Linked DNA regions of Enhydrobacter sp.. The main gene of each other region encodes a partner of the protein of the gene in region 2 in a complex. Links are inferred from orthologs where the notes say so. Each region holds a gene or a part of one and is shown on either strand. Other genes may lie near its edges.

Region 1 (3,375 bases), 520 kb from region 2 along the record:
CGTCGGTGCGGCCGAGCTCCTCGTCCTCGCCGGTCGCCTCGGCCGCCACCACGGCGGTCTTGGCGGGCTCGGTCGCGCCGGAGGTGGTGGTGTCTTCCTGCTCCTCGGACTCCACGACGTTGACGCCCGCCTCCGAGAGCATCGCCATCGTGTCCTCGATCTGCTCGGACGAGACCTCGTCCGGCGGCAGGGCGGCGTTCAGCTCGTCGTAGGTGACGTAGCCGCGCTCCTTGCCCTTCTGGATCAGTTTCTTGAGTTCGGCTCCCAGAGTATCGAGGAGGGGAGCATCCGGCCCGTCGTCGCGGGCCTCGGGAGCTTCGGGTTGACTGACGGTAGCGGTCTTAGTCGCCATTTCTTTTCCTTGATAATGCGACAAACAGGGTTAGCGGCCGATGAAGGCCGGGAATCGGGTCAAGGGAGGAAGGCGGGCGGGCGACCCGCAAATTCTACCCTCTACTATATGGGATATAACGCCAAGCCGCGATAGGGGTGAATCCTCGAAATTGCGCCCGACGGCACCTATCGGCTGGCTTCCAGGGTTTCCCGGCTGATCCGGTTGAGCAGGGCCTTCATCCTTTCGTCGTTCTCCTCGGTCGGATTGCGGGCCAGCGCGTCCCGGGCCTGCTCCAGTTCCGTCATGTTGGCCAGATGCCGGGTCATGTGGTCGGCAATCCGCCGCCACTGACCGACCCAGCCGTCGTTGTCCTGAGGGTTGCTTCGGAAAACCTGCCGTGCCTTCGACCGGGCCGTCTCGGCCAGCCGCTCCAAACCGTTGCGCCGCAGATGGTCGGTGATGAGCTGCGCTTCAAGGGGCGCGTCGCCGGCTGCGGCATCGTCGGCCGCGGGATCGACCCCGAGCGGCACCAGGGCGAGCGCGTCCAGCAGCCCGCGCTGCAGCCGGGCCAGCTCGGGATGGCGCTCGGTCGGCAGGCGGCCCGCCTCTTCGGCCAGGACATGCAGCATGGCCGGCCGCTCGACCAAGGCGCCCAGCAGGATCTGGACCTGGCGCGAGGCGCCGTCGAGATCGATGGCCGCGCGCCGCGCGTCGGCGCCGGCCGAGGCCGGTACGCCCCAGGGGCCGGCGGGCCCGCGCGGCAGGCGGGTGGCGCCGGTTTTCGCGCCCGCCCGGCCGGGTGGCCGCCCGGCCGACCGCCAGGCCGCGCGCTCGGCCTCGCGCAGGCGCTGCAGGCGGTTCCACATCTCCTGGCTGTAGTAGCGGCGCACCATCGGATCGGCGATCTGCTCGACCCGCTGCTGCAGCGCGCTCTGCAGGCTCGCCTGCCGCTCGGGCGTGTCGATGGGCCTGCCGTCGGTCTCCATCTCCCAGACGAGGTCGGCGAGCGGGCGGGCGAGTTCCAGGACCCGGCGGATCGCCTGCGCCCCGTGGGAGCGGATCAGGCTGTCGGGATCCTCGCCGGCCGGCAGCGCCAGGAAGCGCAGGCTCTTGCCCGGCCGCAACAGCGGCAGCGCGCGGTCGGCGGCGCGCTGGGCCGCGCGGCGGCCGGCATTGTCGCCGTCGAAGCAGAGACAGGGCTCGTCGGCGAGCTTCCAAAGCTCGCCGAGCTGGCCTTCGGTGAGGGCCGTGCCCAAGGGCGCCACGGCGCCTGTAAAGCCCGCGCCGTGCAGGGCGATCACGTCCATGTAGCCTTCGGCCACGATCACCGGCTGCTCGCCGGCAGCCGCGACGCGGGCGCGGTCCAGGCAATAGAGGTTGGCGCCCTTGTGGAAGAGGGGCGTCTCGGGCGAGTTGAGGTACTTGGGCTCGCCTGCGCCCATGACGCGGCCGCCGAAGGCGATGGCGCGGCCGCGCCGGTCGTTGATGGTGAACATCACCCGGCCGCGGAAGCGGTCGTAGGGCTCGCGGCCCTGGTCCTCCGGCTGGATGGCAAGCCCCGCCTCGACGATCTTGTCGACCGGCACGCCCTCGCGCTTCAGCGCCGCGAGCAGGCCGTCGCGCGAGTCCGGCGCGAAGCCCAGGCGGAAGTCGTCGATCGTCTCGTCGCCGAGGCCGCGGCCGCGCAGATAGTCGAGGCCCGGCCGGCCGACGGGCAGGCGAAGCTGCTTCTGGAACCAGCGCGCGGCCGCCTCGACCACCTCCTGCAAGGTCGCCGCGCGCTCGGCACGCGCCCGCTCAACCGGCGTGGCGCGCGGTACCGGCAGGCCCGCCTCGCGCGCGAGCTTCTCCACCGCTTCGGGGAAGGAGAGGCCCTCGGTTTTCATGACGAAGCCCACCGCATCGCCATGCTCGCCGCAGCCGAAGCAGTGGAAGAAGCCCTTGCGGTCGTTCACCGTGAAGGAGGGCGTCTTCTCGTTGTGGAACGGGCAGAGCCCGGCGAATTCCGCGCCCGAGCGGCGCTTCAGCGCGACCTTGCGGCCGACGATGTCGCTGAGGCTGAGGCGCGCGCGCAATTCATCCAGAAAGCCCGAGGGGAAGGCCATGACCCAAGTGTAGTGCGCACCCTGCGCCGTTGCACTCGGCACCTTGAAGGGGATAACGGGGATCGTGCTGGATCGTGCCCCGAGACGTGGTGTAGCTGGCGCTGAGTCAGCACAGCGATCTTCGGCGTGAGCCGGATCGATCAGGCAGCCACAGCAGGCAGCCCGACGAGAGGATCATCGCTTACGGGGGCGATGCTTTCCAGCGTGATGTAGCGGGAGCGCTGGACGGCCCACTCGTCGTTCTGCTCGAGCAGGATGGCCCCGACGAGTCGAACGATGGCCGCTTCATTGGGGAAGATGCCGACGACCTCGGTGCGGCGCTTGATCTCGCCGTTGAGGCGCTCCAGGGGAGCGTGCAGGTTGGAGCTCGCAACCCAACCCTAACCGGAAATCGCCGGTGACCCCCGCAAGGCCGCTCCCTCGCTACGGCGCCATCAAACAGCGCGCTCGCTCGCGGCCTTGCTCTCCCCAGCTACACCACCATCCGGGACACGACCATCGTGCTGCTGGACCGCGGGCTTCCAGCCCGCTCATGAGCGCGCAGGATGCGCGCGGTCCGCATGACGATGAGCGCTATTTCGCTCGTTTGCGGCTGGGCTTGGCCGGCGGGGACAGGACGAAATCAACGCCGCGTTGTACCCACTTTCGCAACGCCGCCTCCGTTCGATAGCCCTCCGGCATCACCCGCACGAAGCCCGTCATAGTCCTCCCGCGCATTTCCATTGGCGCGACGTGCGGCTCGGCCAGCATGCGCTCGAAGGCCTCTGGGCCAACCCGGACCAGGAGGCCGCCGCGGCCGCTCACGGAACAGCACATACCGTCCTTCACCATGAAGCAGAGACCGCCCATCAGCTTCTTCTCGACCACGTCTCGACGGCCGGAGAGCACCTTGCGAACCCGTTCCGCCGTCTTCTCGTCGTAGGCCACGGACAACTC
Region 2 (2,906 bases):
TTGGGCTGCCCGGGCAGAGGATTGATGCCGTAGAGCGCGGCGCCGGGCCGCAGCAGATCGAAATGATAGTCGGGTCCGAGGAAGATGCCGGACGAGTTGGCGAGCGAGGCGGGGGCGCCCGGCATCGCGCGAACGAAGGTACGGAAGCGCGAAAGCTGCTCGCCGTTGACCGGATTGCCGGGCTCTTCCGACACCACGAGATGACTCATCAGCAGCGCCAGGCGGAGCCCGCGCAGGCGGCCCCGCTCGTTGATCAGCACCTGCGCCTCCTCGGGCCCGAAACCCAGGCGGTGCATGCCGGTATCGATATGGATCACGGCGTCGAGCGCGCGGTTGTAGCGCTGGGCGGCGGCGCGCCAGGCATTGAGCTGGCCGAGCTCGTTCAGCACCGGCGTGAGGCCGTGCTCCACGAAGTCGGGCTCCGTGTTGGCCAGCAGGCCGTTCAAGACGTAGATCGGCGCGTCCGGCACCACGGCGCGGAGCGCGATGCCCTCCTCGATATGGGCAACGAAGAAATGACGGCAGCCTTCGGCGGCGAGCCGCGGCCCCACGATCGCGGCGCCCGTGCCGTAGGCATCGGCCTTGAGCACCGCAGCGCATTCCACCGGATGGCCGACGGCGCGGCCGGCATCGCGCAGGCCACGCCAGTTGGCGGCGATCGCCGCCAGATCGACGGTCAAAATCGCGCCCGCCCGGCGCGTCGCGTCGGAGTCGAAGGAGGCAGACACCGACGACCTAGAAGGCCGGTGCACCCGACCGATCGTCGTCGGCCGGCAGATTGCCGAACTTGGTGAACTGGCCCTCGAAAGCCAGTCTCACGATGCCCGTCGGGCCGTGGCGCTGCTTGGCGACGATCACCTCGGCCTTGCCGTACTGCTGCTCGCAGCGCTGTCGCCACGCATCGTGCCGCTCGTTGAAGCGCTGATCGCTCTCCTCGGCGCGCCGCTGGGGTTCGTCGCGCATCAGGTAGTATTCGTCGCGATAGATGAACATGACGACGTCGGCGTCCTGCTCGATCGAGCCCGATTCGCGCAGGTCGGCGAGCTGCGGACGCTTGTCCTCGCGCTGCTCGACGGCGCGGCTGAGCTGGGAGAGCGCCAGAACGGGCACATCGAGCTCCTTGGCGAGCGTCTTGAGGCCACGCGTGATCTCCGACACTTCCTGCACGCGGTTCTCCTGACGCGTCCGGCCCGAAGGCGCCAGCAATTGCAGGTAGTCGACGATCAGGAGCCCCAGGCCGTGCATGCGCTTTAGCCGGCGGGCGCGCGTGCGCAGGGCGGCGATCGACAGGGCAGGCGTATCGTCGATGAAAAAGTTCAGATGCTCGAGTTCATTGGCCACCGACAGGACCTTGTCGAAATCCGCACTGATGAGCTCGCCCTTGCGGATCTTCTCGGAAGGGATCTCGGCCTGCTCGGAGATCATGCGGGTGGCAAGTTGCTCGGCCGACATCTCGAGCGAGAAGAAGCCGACCACCGCGCCATCCACCGCCTTCGCGCGCCCGTTCGCGTCGTGCTCCTCGCGGTAGGCCCTGGCGGCGTTGAAGCCGATATTGGTCGCCAACGAGCTTTTGCCCATGGCCGGCCGACCGGCGAGGATGATCAGGTCGGACTTGTGCAGACCGCCCAGGAGCTGGTCGAGCTGGAAAAGGCCGGTCGCCACACCGGTGAGCTGGCCGGCCCGGTGATAGGCGGCCTCTGCCGCCACCATCGCCTCGGTCAGCGAAGCGCGAAACGGTTTGAAGCCGCCTTCGATCTGACCGACGCTCGCAAGGTCGTAGAGCTGCTTCTCCGCCGTCTCGATCTGCTCCATCGCGCTTTCTTCGAGCGTCGGCTTGAAGGCGCCGTTCACCACATCGTGCCCGAGGGCGATGAGCTGGCGGCGGAGATAGAGGTCGTGGATCACGCGGCCGTACTGCTCGGCGTCGATGACGTGCACCGAGGCAGCGGCGAGATTCGCCAGATATTCGGCGCCGCCCGCCTCCTTCATGGCCTCGTCCTGCTCGAGGTAGGTCTTGAGCGTGATCACGCTCACGACCTGTCCCTTCTCGATCAGGCGAGCGATGTCGTCGTAGAGCTTGCCGTGCAGGGCGTTGGCGAAGTGCTCGCCCTTCAGGAACTCGCCGACTCGATGGTAGGCCGCATTGTTGACGAGGATCGATCCCAACAGCGCCTGCTCCGCCTCGAGATTCTCCGGCGGCAGGCGGATGTGCGGTTCTTCGACGCCCGGGAGGAGGGCGACTTTTCGATCTTGCTTGGGCTCCATGGAAGAGCCTTTGCCATTAGAGAGGGGCAAACTCTAGACAGAAACGCGCTTGGCCGCCACTGCCTGCCCACAGGTGGAAAAAAGCGGGGTTTACTCGGCCGCCATCGAGTGAGCGGTAGCCCTGCGCTCCGTATCCACCATATAGTCGCGGGTCAGCGGCACGGCATCCAGCTTCCGGGCGATCTGGATCTGGAAGACCATCTGGTTCATGTACCGGAACGCCACTTCGCAGCCGGCGAGATAGAACTCCCACATGCGGCAGAAGCGCTCGTCGTAGCCGGCCATCTGCTTGATGCGTTCACGATTGGCGTTGAAACGGGTGCGCCATTGGCGAAGCGTTCCCGCATAGTGCAGGCGCAGGACCTCGATATCGGTCACCCAGAGCCCGACCTTCTCGATCGCCGTCAGCACCTCCGACAGGGCGGGCGTGTAGCCGCCGGGAAAGATGTACTTCTTGAGCCAGGTATTCGTGCCGCCGGGCGGCTCCATGCGGCCGATGGCGTGCAGCAGCATCACGCCGTCCTCCTTGAGGAGGCTCTTCACCTTGCGGAAGTACTCGATGTAGTGGGCGACGCCCACATGCTCGAACATGCCGACGGAGACGATGCGATCATAGCGTCCGTCCTCCTGGCGATAGTCCA

What was found. The genes of interacting proteins can lie anywhere in the genome.
Region 1: the proteins of OJF58_RS20940 (region 2) and dnaG are in contact, whole or in part, in a crystal structure (PDB 2R6A), measured with the Geobacillus stearothermophilus proteins. The link is inferred for Enhydrobacter sp. from one-to-one orthologs. Residues at the interface, in WP_033016901.1 of Geobacillus stearothermophilus: Ser13, Glu15, Ala16, Gln18, Glu91, Leu92, Asp94, Ala95, Val96, Pro97, Thr98, Ala99, Ala100, Asn101, Tyr104, Tyr105, Ile108; in WP_049624496.1 of Geobacillus stearothermophilus: Lys456, Leu457, Leu458, Pro459, Ala460, Asn463, Ala464, Leu467, Leu535, Leu536, Ile537, Ala538, Gln544, Glu545, Asp548, Tyr549, His552.

Annotation. Positions count from the first base shown.
Region 1 is NZ_CP126889.1:3,669,775-3,673,149, forward strand. Bases 1-2,895 are described here. They hold dnaG (DNA primase), read right to left. Parts: upstream 2,482-2,895; coding sequence 520-2,481; downstream 1-519. Other genes in these bases: rpoD (RNA polymerase sigma factor RpoD), read right to left, coding at 1-352. Outside these bases: OJF58_RS18380 (TfoX/Sxy family protein), read right to left, coding at 3,013-3,366. UniProt on the Escherichia coli protein: RNA polymerase that catalyzes the synthesis of short RNA molecules used as primers for DNA polymerase during DNA replication.
Region 2 is NZ_CP126889.1:4,193,788-4,196,693, forward strand. It holds OJF58_RS20940 (replicative DNA helicase), read right to left. Parts: upstream 2,266-2,906; coding sequence 736-2,265; downstream 1-735. Other genes in the region: alr (alanine racemase), read right to left, coding at 1-728; OJF58_RS20945 (cyclopropane-fatty-acyl-phospholipid synthase family protein), read right to left, coding at 2,356-2,906. UniProt on the Escherichia coli protein: The main replicative DNA helicase, it participates in initiation and elongation during chromosome replication. Travels ahead of the DNA replisome, separating dsDNA into templates for DNA synthesis.